2 regions of the Staphylococcus sp. FSL K6-0223 genome follow, and region 1 is predicted to be linked to the other one. Evidence: riboswitches for the same ligand, from Rfam matches in the RefSeq annotation. Region 1 holds a riboswitch; the other holds the start of a gene.
The links. Region 1 has a riboswitch for lysine ahead of MHI13_RS06655 (aspartate kinase). Riboswitches for the same ligand answer to the same signal wherever they lie in the genome.

Region 1 (5,819 bases):
AATGTATTAGGAAAAGTGACGCCATTGAATTGTCCATTTACGTATACTTTTAATGGTGTTGATTTTTTAGCATCACTAATATATTGAATAATTTCTTGTGCAGATAAGTGTTGTACCATAGTTTAGAGTCTCCTTAAGTTATTTTATAAGTTGTCAAATGTATAGAAACCATTTGATTTTGTGTTTAATTTTTCAGCAGCTGTAATTGCGCCATTTGCAAAAATGTCCTTAGATTGCGCTTTATGAGAAATGGTAATTGTTTCATCTGTGCCAGCAAATAAAACATCATGTTCGCCTACAATTGTACCGCCACGAACTGAATGAATACCGACTTCATCTTTTTCACGTTTTTCAGTTCGCTCATGTCGATCGTAAACAGGCGTTACATTTTCACGTAATTCTTTAATAACATCATAAAGTTTGACGAGTGTGCCACTTGGCGCATCCACTTTTTTATTATGATGAGCTTCAGTTAACTCAATATCATAATCTTGTAAAAGGGGAACAGCTGCTTCTAGAATTTTAGTTAATGCATGGACGCCATAACTCATATTTGCACTGAAGAAAACAGGCATACGTTCGCTTAATTGTTCTAATTTTTGAATCAGTTTTTCTTTTTCACCAGTAGTAGCAATCACTAAAGGTAATTCAAACTCTTCATCTAATAAAGGTAATAATAGATTAGGATTAGAGAAGTCGATCGCTACATCGGCTTCATTTTGTGCGTCTGCAATATGATGATAAGTTTTATATGGTGAATGTTGATGTTCTTCTCGCTCAATTGTACCAACAATCTCATGACCTTTTTCTTCTGCTAATCTGGCAACGCGTTGATTCATTGTGCCATATCCAATGAGTAAAATTTTCATTTTTATTCCTCCGCTTTAAATGCTTTATAAGCATTCACTAATACATTTGCTTTTTCTTTCTCTAATGGTAATAAAGGTAATCTTAATTCATAATTTCCAAATCCTAAATGACTTGTTAGAGCTTTAATTGGAATAGGGTTGACATCAACTGAAAGTGCATCTAACAATTGACCTATCGGTTCAAAGTCTTTCTCAATTTCTTTCCCATTTTGTTTAGCATCATAAAGTGCTTGAAATTCTTTCGGAATAACGTTAGCAATGACAGAAATTACGCCATTACCTCCGCGATTATAGAATTCTACGACATTATCATCATTACCACTGTAAAGAGCAAATTCATCTTGATGAATACGTTTTTTCACTTCTTCGTAATAGTTAAAGTCATTGGTAGCATCTTTAATAGCTACAATGTAATCATTATGACTTAATGTTTCGACTGTTTCAGGATCAATTGTCATATTCGTTCTTGAAGGTACATTATATAAAACAACAGGTAACTTAACTTCATTCGCGATGGTTTCAAAATGTTTAATTAAGCCACGTTGATTTGTTTTATTATAGTAAGGTGTGATTAACATAATACCATCTACACCTAATTCTTTAGCACGTAATGAAGCTTGAATAGATTTAGCTGTATTATTTGTACCAGTTCCAGCGATAATAGCCACTTGATGATTAACTTGTTTAATCACTGCTTGAAGTACTGTTTCTTTCTCTTCTTCTGTTAAAGTAGGGCTCTCTGCTGTAGTACCGTTTACAATAATTGCTTTAACATTATTATCAAGTAAAAATTGAACATGTTGTTCTAATGCTTTATAGTCAACTTCATTATTAGTAAATGGAGTAGCAAGCGCTACACCTACACCTTCAAAAATATGTGCCATATTATCTAGCTCCTTTTAATTTAATGACTTGTTCTAACACTTGAACTGCATTTAAAGCTGCACCTTTAAGTAGGTTATCTGAAGTACACCAAACATGGAAAGTATTATCAAGTGAGTCATCACGACGAATTCTACCTACAAATACTTCATCTTTACCTGTTGAATTAATAGCTAAAGGATATTCATTATTTTCAGGATTATCTACTAAAACAACACGATTATCGTTTTCAAATAAATCTTTAATTTCTTGAACTGTTGCTTCTTTATCAAGAGTAACATCAATTTCTACGCTATGACTATCTTGGACAGGTACACGTGCACATGTTGCAGTCACACGTAAGTCAGGTTGTCCTAAAATTTTTCGTGTTTCATCAATCATTTTTTGCTCTTCTTTTGTATATCCATCTTCTAAGAAAACATCAATATGTGGTAAAACATTATTATAAATAGGATGTGGATAAGCTTCTGGAGCTTTACCATTCGCACCTTCAGCTAAGTCTCTCTTACCTTTAACCCCTGAACCTGAAACTGCTTGATATGTTGTATAAGCTACACGTTTTAATCCAAAAGCATCGTATAAAACTTTAAGTGGCACGACCGACTGAATTGTTGAGCAGTTAGGATTAGCAATGATACCACGTTTAAATTCTGGTTGGTTAACTTCTGGTACAATTAAATCCACATCGTTTGTCATACGCCATTGACTTGAATTATCAATAACAATTGCTCCAGCTTTTTCGAAAATAGGGGCAAATTGTTTACTTGTTCCGCCACCTGCACTCATTAGCACGTAATCAAATTTTTCACTTGCTGCTTCTTCTGTAAGTTCTTGAACTGTATATGTTTTCCCTTGAAACTCAATTTCTTTACCTGCTGATCTTGCTGATGAGAATAATACCAACTCATCAAATTGGATATGTTTACGATCAATTGTTTCTAACATTTTTGTTCCGACTAATCCTGTTGCTCCAACTACTGCTAATCTTGTCATAAAAGAATCACTCCATTTAAATATTAATTGAATTTTGAATTACTTATTTTAACTTAAGTTTAAATATCAAAAGCATCGTATAGAACTTCAACCGCTTTATTTCCATTTTCTGCATCAATAACATAAGAAATACTAATTTCAGAAGTTGTTGTTTGATAAAATGGAATATTAGAATTAATTAACGTAATAAATGCTTTTGAAGCTACACCAGACATATCACGCATTCCTGAACCAATTAACGAAATTTTGACGTAAGCTTCATTAATTTTATAATCTAAAGCATCAAATGTTGTAGAAAGTTCCTCTAAGATACTTGAAATTTGTTGTACATCACTATCTTTAATAGAAAAAGATAGTTGTAAACCTTCAACATTTACGATTTGAGAAATCATATCCACATTAACTGAACCTTCATCTAAAGCAGTAAATAATTGAGTTAGAAGGCGATTATCTGGAAGAGGGTAACTAATTGTTACATGCATCATATGTGTATCTAATGCAACTCCAGTTACGGCTTTTTTTTCTAATATTTCTGTTCTTGGCATAATCCATGTTCCTTTCACATTTGATAACGTTCTACCTAAATACAAGGGGATATCATAATTTTTAGCAAGTTCTACACTTCTTGTTTCTAACACACCAGCACCTAAAGCACTCATTTCCATCATTTCTTCATAAGACACATAATCTAAACGTTTTGCCTCACTCAAAATTCTTGGATCAGTAGCATAAACGCCATCAACATCAGTGTAAATTTCACAAGGGATTTGATTACTAGCTGCTAATGCAACAGCAGTCGTATCTGAACCACCACGACCAAGTGTAGTTAACTCTAATTCGTCGTTCACTCCTTGGAAACCTGCTACAACTAAAACATCCTTGTCTTTAAATTCCTTATTAAATGTTTCAGGATTAATTTCTGCAATTCGACTTTTTAAATGATGACCTACTGTTTTGATACCTGCTTGATATCCAGTCATAGCTCTAGCACTTACGCCAATATCATTTAATACCATCGACAAATAAGAAACTGTTTGTTGTTCACCAGTTGTTAATAATAGAGCAAGTTCTTCATCTTTTGGAGTTGTTGTAAGATGAGAAACATTTTCCATTAATTGATCTGTTGTTTTGCCCATAGCACTTACGACAACAATAAGTTGTTCACCGTCATCTACACGGCGTTTAAGCATTTCTGCAATATTTTTTATCTTTGTAAAATCGGCGACAGATGAACCACCGAACTTCAAAACACGTCGTTTCAAGATTTTACCTCCTAGAATTTAGGGGCACACGTCATAAAAAAGAGCAAGTTCGGAATGTGCGAACTTGCTCGTAATTTATATACAAGTGATGCACTCCATTATTAAATAATAATGACAAACTCTCAGCTCTTAACCACAAAGTCCAACGAACGCTTACTGCGGTTGCAATTCGTTTCGGCATCGCACCCTTTCTATATTAGCCGTGGCAGACAGTGTTCTAATATATACTAATGATTGATGCGCCTCATCAATTTCTTATTCAATTACTATGTTTTTAATTATACATAAGCACCTTTTAACTGTAAACCGATTATTGTGATTTTTTGAAATAAACTGAAAATTATTGAAGTAATATTACTGTTAAAGAAAAGAGATAGTAATAATAAGTAATTTGTATAAATAATAACAATAATTCGAAAATAATAGTATTTTATAAAAAAACTGTCGCTAAAGTTCGTTATTTAGCGACAGTGTTATGCATATTCTAAATTTTAAAAATAGAAGATGCTTTATTAAAATCCTATTATTTTAATTTTGTAACACACCAATTTCTTTTAGATATTCTTCATATGGCAATTCTTTAGATAAACTACCTGGTTGGTTTAAATCAATCACGCGATTAGCGATTGTGTTAATAAATTCAAAGTCATATGAAGTAAAGATAATTGATCCTTTGAATGAAGCTAATCCATCGTTAACAGCTGTAATGCTTTCTAAATCAAGATGGTTCGTTGGCTCATCAAGTAGTAAAACATTGGCACTTGAAAGCATCATTTTACTTAACATACAACGTACTTTCTCTCCACCTGATAATACACTTGCTTTTTTCTTAACTTCTTCACCGCTAAATAGCATACGTCCTAAGAAACCGCGTAAAAATGTTTCAGTTTGTTCATCTTCAGGAGCATATTGACGTAACCATTCAACTAAATTCATATCTACGCCTTCGAAGAAATCAGAATTATCTTTAGGGAAATAGCTTAATGAAGTTGTCACTCCCCATTTAAATGAACCTTCATCTGGTTCCATTTCACCAGCAAGTATTTTTAATAGGGTAGTTTTAGCAATTTCACTATCGCCAATTAAAATAGCTTTATCATTTGGATTCATAGTGAATGAAATATTATCTAAAACTTTTTCACCCTCAATTGTTTTTGAGATACCATCAACTACTAATAAATCATTACCAATTTCTCTTTCTGGGGTGAATTTCACATAAGGATAACGTCTTGAAGATGGTTGAATATCATCAAGTTCAATTTTTTCTAATTGCTTCTTACGACTTGTTGCTTGTTTTGATTTTGACGCATTCGCAGAGAAACGAGCAATGAAGTCTTGTAATTCTTTGATTTTTTCTTCTTTTTTCTTGTTTTGTTCTTGAGCCATTTTTTGAGCAAGTTGACTTGATTGATACCAAAAATCATAGTTACCAACATAGACTTTGATTTTACCAAAATCTAAATCTGCAATATGTGTACATACATTATTTAAGAAATGACGATCATGAGATACTACAATGACAGTATTTTCAAAGTTAATTAAGAAATCTTCTAACCAACTAATGGCAGGAATATCAAGACCATTGGTAGGCTCATCGAGTAATAAAACATCTGGATCTCCAAATAAACTTTGTGCCAATAATACTTTTACTTTTTGATTATTTTCTAACTCTGACATTTGCTTATCATGTAAATCTGGGGTAATACCAAGTCCTGATAGTAGGGAAGCTGCATCTGCTTCGGCATTCCATCCATTCATTTCAGCAAATTCACCTTCTAATTCAGCTGCACGAATGCCATCTTCATCACTGAAG
Region 2 (5,819 bases), on a different contig from region 1:
TCGCTACAGGTGAGAAGCGGGTGCTTCTACTTGGTTCGTTTCGTATTCAACGTTACTAATCATATCAATAATAAACATGTAAGTCAATTGTTTTTTTGTTATTTATTGTGATGTCTAATTTCATCCATCGAAACATCTTGTCTTAAATCAACTTTTTTAAGTGGAATCATTTTCGTTTTATAGCGTAGCTTATGGTAAATGAAGAATGCTAAGAAAACAGGTATTCCCATATAAGTAATAACAAAACGATTAAGATCAAAATGTCCTGTTTTTATAAAGTCTACATCTTGTCCGATGATAACAATTATACATAATATACCTGCAAATATAGGGCCAAATGGGAACAGCTTAGCCTTATATTTAAGTTTACTTTTATCATAATCTTGTTTATCAAATGCTCGTCTGAATCTATAGTGACTTATTGCTATACCTACCCAAGCGATAAACCCTGTCATACCACTAGCTGCAACAATATATTCATATGCATCTCCACTTATATGCTGTAAAGCAAAGATGATTACAACAAGTACACCAGTAGCAATTAATGATAAATAAGGTACGCCACTTTTGTTAGTCTTACCAAAAGAAGAAAATGCTAATTTGTCTTTACTCATTGAATATAACATACGAGTTGATGCATACATTCCTGAGTTACCAGCAGATAAAACAGACGTTAATATAACGGCGTTCATAAATGATGCTGCAAAAGCAAGACCAGCATTTTTGAACACAAGTGTAAATGGAGAAGTAGAAATGCTATCTCCACCGCCCATTAGAGACTTACTATCATAAGGAATTAACATACCTATAATGAATATTGCTAGAATGTAAAATAATAAGATACGCCAAAACACTTGCTTAATCGCTTTAGGGACGGCTCTTTCTGGATTTTCAGACTCACCAGCTGTGATACCTATTAATTCTGTTCCTTGAAATGAGAAACCTGCAACAAGGAATACTCCTAAAATTGATAATAGGCTACCACCTAAATTTCCACCTAGAATAGGACCATCACCTTTGGTAAATGTATCAAAACCGACGTATTTACCACCCATAATTCCAACAATTGTTAATAAACCAATGACAATAAATATAACTACAGTTATTACTTTTATTAAAGCGAACCAATATTCACTTTCACCATAAATTCTCACTGATAAAGAATTTAGGGCAAATATAATTACTAAAAAGATACAACTCCAAACCCACGCTGGTATACCTTGCATAGGTGACCAATACTGTATAACCTGTGCAGCAATGGTAACATCAGCAGCAACAGTTATTACCCAGTTAAACCAATAGTTCCAACCTAATGCAAATCCCAGTGATGGATCAACAAAGCGTGTAGCATATGTACTAAATGAACCAGAAACTGGTAAATAAGTAGCCATTTCCCCAAGAGATGTCATCAGGAAGAATACCATTGCACCAATAATTGCATAAGCAATTAAAGCACCTAACGCACCAGCATCATGAATAGCACCACCAGATGTCATGAATAGACCTGTACCAATACAACCGCCTATAGCGATCATTGAAATATGACGGTCTTTTAATCCTCTTTGGACACCGTCATTTTGATTTTCTTTTTTACTCATAGAAGCTCCCTTTCCTTGTCTTAGAGGCTAACATGTAACTATTTTTCTCTTTGTGTAATAAATATATATTTTAAATATGAAAGTTTGATTAAAAAATTTATAAGCAACAAACTTTGTAACAATAACAGCACTAAATCATTTATTAAACTAAATACTACACAATACGAAAATAAAAAGTGGTTACATACCTTTAAGATATGCAACCACTTAGGTTTTATCTATATAAGGTAGCACATCACATTCTGTGACAGTACAGCTTCTTGTCGAAAACTGTCCCAACAATTATAAATTATGGTTTTACAATTGTTTCGGCATCGTTACCTTTCACTAATTCAACACATGTCCCATACGACTTCTGACTAGTTACTAATTAAAGATGCAACCTCTAACTCTAATTTTATTTCATTCATCTGTAATATACATGATACGACCTATCTTTTCAAGGTTATCTATGTTTTTTTAAACGAATTTCATCAACCAAATTCCAAATAAATTCATCTTTTTCAAGTGTTTCTTGATCTTGGGAACCATATTGTCTTACATTGACTTCATTATTTTCTACTTCTTTATCTCCTACAACAATTTGGTATGGTATTTTTTGCATTTGCGCTTCACGAATTTTATAACCCATTTTTTCATTACGATCATCAATCTCAACACGAACGCCTTGCGATTTAAGTTCATCTTGTAATTGGCGGGCGTAATCATAATGTAAATCTACATTAACTGGAATGATTTCGACTTGTTTTGGTGCTAACCATGTTGGGAAAGCTCCTTTAGTTTCTTCAGTAAGGAATGCGACGAAACGTTCCATTGTAGAAACAACACCTCGGTGAATAACTACTGGTCTATGTTGTTCACCATCACTACCAATATAAGTGAGTTCAAAACGTTCAGGTAGTAAGAAATCAAGCTGCGCAGTAGATAAAGTTTCTTCTTTACCCATTGCAGTTTTAACTTGAACATCAAGTTTAGGACCATAAAATGCCGCTTCACCAATAGCTTCTACATATGGTAGACCCATTTCATCAACTGCTTCTTTGAGCATTGATTCAGCTTTATTCCACATTTCATCATCATCCATATATTTTTCTTTATCTTCTGGGTCTCTGTAACTTAATCTGAAAGTGTAATCCTTAAAACCGAAGTCTTCATAAACTTCTTGAATCATATTGACTACTCTTTTGAACTCTTCTTTAATTTGATCTGGTCTCACAAATATATGAGAATCGTTAAGAGTCATTCCACGAACACGTTGTAAACCTGAAACTGCACCACTTGCTTCATATCTATGCATAGTACCTAATTCCGCAATACGGATTGGTAGTTCTCGGTAAGAGTGTGGTTTATTATTATAAATCATCATATGGTGTGGACAGTTCATTGGTCTTAATACCATTTCTTCAGTTTCATCTAATTTCATAGGTGGAAACATGTCATCTTGGTAATGATCCCAGTGACCAGAAGTTTTATATAAATCAACATTTGCTAATACTGGAGTATATACATGGTCATATCCCATGCTCACTTCTTTATCTACAATATAGCGTTCAATTTCACGTCTGATTGTAGCGCCATTTGGTAACCATAAAGGTAATCCAGCACCAACAAGTTGGCTATTAGTAAATAATTCTAAATCTTTACCGATTTTGCGGTGATCTCTTTCACGACGTTCTTCAAGCATTTGTAAATGCGCTTTTAAATCCTTTTTATCAAAAAACGCAGTTCCGTATATACGTTGTAACATTTTATTGTTACTATCACCACGCCAATAAGCACCTGCAGTTGATAGTAATTTAAACTCTTTTATCTTAGAAGTCGAAGGTACATGTACACCACGACATAAATCAGTGAATTCACCTTGTGAGTATAAAGTAACGCTCTCATCTTCTGGAATTGCATCAATAAGTTCTAATTTATATGGATCATCTTTGAAGAATTCTTTCGCTTCATCCCTACTTACAACTTTTCGTTCTATTTTATAATTCTCATTAACGATTTGCTTCATCGTTTTTTCTATTTTATCAAAATCATCTGATGATACTTTTTCATCCATATCAAAGTCATAGTAAAATCCGCCTTCAACCACCGGACCTACACCAAATTTCACATCACCATATAAACGCTTCAAAGCTTGTGCCATTAAATGCGCAGTAGAATGACGTAAAACCTCTAAAGCCTCTTCACTACCTGGTGTAACAATCTCAATTGATCCATCTTCCTCAAGTGGTCTAGTTAAATCTACCATTTGACCATTAAATTTACCTGCTACAGCTTTCTTTCTTAAACCTGGGCTAATAGATTGAGCGATGTCTTCAGTAGTAGTACCTTTATCAAATTCTTTTGAATTACCATCTGGAAATTGAATATTAATTTGATCCATATTAAACCCTCCTAAATATTAAAAAGATCTGATCGTTGACTTATTGAATGATTAAGACAAATATCCACAAAACAAAAAACTCGCCCCCTATAACAAGGGACGAGTTTGTCGTGGTACCACCCTAGTTGCTCAGCTTTATAAAAATAATAACTAAGCTACTCTACATGAGATAACGGTCTCGAGCCGGATATTCATTACAAATATCATTATGAAGTAGTAATAATTTAATATATTAGCCATATTCTCATCAACTAATGACTTTCTGTGTAATAGTGATTAAATTATCTTATCTTCAATAGTTTCAACGATTAAGATTTAAGTCCATTATACACCTCATAAGATAAAATTCAATTGTTTCTATAATTTTTACCTTCTAAATAATATGGTGTAGATAGCGTTTTAACACGTTCAATAATTCTAGCTGCTTTAGTTTTCTCAGCTCCATCTCTCGTCATAGATAAATGATGCTCTAATTCACTATAGTCGAAGTTCGAACTGAAAAACGTAGGTAACTCATGAACCATTCTATAATGTAATAATGGTCCGATAATTTCATCTCTTACCCATGGTGTAACCTCTTCAGCACCTATATCATCAAGCATAAGTATATTAGCTTCACGCACACGTTCTAGTTTCTTTTCAAAACTACCGTCTTTGAAGCCACCTTTTAAAGTACGAATAAATTCAGGTAAGTAAACAATAGTGGATGAAATCTTCTTCGATTTGAGTTGATTAGCAACTGCACCTAATATAAATGACTTACCTGTTCCAAAAGGGCCATACAAATATAATCCTTTTACTTTTTCATTATTAGCTATATTTGTGCATATTTCATCTGCAGCCATCGCTACGTCCAAACGATCACGTTCAGTCATGTAAATATCTTTTAATTTTGCATCTAATGTATCACGTTGCATATGATGTGAGGTGATGAGTTGAGAGTTAAAGCGTTCTTCATCATGCTTAATTTTACATGGACATTTCAAATATCTAATCTTAATTCTTTCATTTTCAATATACAACTCAGGTACGTGCCCTTTAACAAAATTAGGACATTCTTCAAAACGATGACCATCATAATGCTTCTGTTGATCTTTATACTCTTGTAAAACATTTAAATCTTCATCAATCATTGCATTCGTAAGTTGAGATTGATGTTGCTCTAGAAACTCTTTAACATCTGGGTCTTTTATAACATTTTGCTTGATTTTCTCAATACGTTTATTTAAGTCGTCTGACGCACCCATTATGTTCTTGAAACTTTTCATTACTCATTGCCCTCCTCCCATTTTTTATTCAAACGTTCTAAGAATGCTTTTCGATCTTTTTCTAATTTTTCATCTTTTGTGGTTGAATCTTTTGTAACTGATGAATTTGATTGAGCCTCTCTATTTTCAAGCCATTTTGGAGTTTTCTCTTTTGAAATAAGTTGCTTGTTTTGTCTGGAATAGTTTCTATTCCCTTTGAAATTTTGGTCATAACTTTTAGGTTGATTAACTTGAAGTGCATAGTTGTAAGCTTGCTTAGCTGTTTTAATATCTTTTTTCTTCCAATTTGATGCAATTTCGAATATGTAAGATTTGGGTAACTTCATATCTTCTTTTAGCATAACAAATTGCAATAGTATATTAATCACACCGAAACTCATTTTTTCTCTATCAATTAATTCTTCAATCATACTTTTTTGTGATTGCGTAGGTTCAGAACCTGACCAACTCGCTAACATATCTATAGGACTAGTTTCGTCTAATAGTTGTAACCATTTATCAGTATTATCTAGAGGTGTATCTTTTTCTTGAGGTGATTTATCAAAAGACTCACCTTTCAATTGTAATTTT

Region 2: linked by a shared signal. The riboswitch ahead of MHI13_RS11630 (amino acid permease) and the one ahead of MHI13_RS06655 (aspartate kinase) in region 1 are both predicted to bind lysine.

Annotation. Positions count from the first base shown of each region.
Region 1 is NZ_JBBOYX010000001.1:1,333,425-1,339,243, forward strand. Features, by position in the region: gene dapD (2,3,4,5-tetrahydropyridine-2,6-dicarboxylate N-acetyltransferase) at 1-119, opposite strand, end outside; gene dapB (4-hydroxy-tetrahydrodipicolinate reductase) at 144-869, opposite strand; gene dapA (4-hydroxy-tetrahydrodipicolinate synthase) at 872-1,753, opposite strand; gene MHI13_RS06650 (aspartate-semialdehyde dehydrogenase) at 1,755-2,744, opposite strand; gene MHI13_RS06655 (aspartate kinase) at 2,804-4,009, opposite strand; lysine riboswitch at 4,087-4,262, opposite strand; gene MHI13_RS06660 (ABC-F family ATP-binding cassette domain-containing protein) at 4,535-5,819, opposite strand, start outside.
Region 2 is NZ_JBBOYX010000002.1:125,057-130,875, reverse strand. Features, by position in the region: ribosomal protein L20 leader region at 1-38, opposite strand, end outside; gene MHI13_RS11630 (amino acid permease) at 99-1,598, opposite strand; lysine riboswitch at 1,819-1,994, opposite strand; gene thrS (threonine--tRNA ligase) at 2,044-3,981, opposite strand; gene dnaI (primosomal protein DnaI) at 4,329-5,249, opposite strand; gene MHI13_RS11615 (replication initiation and membrane attachment family protein) at 5,249-5,819, opposite strand, start outside.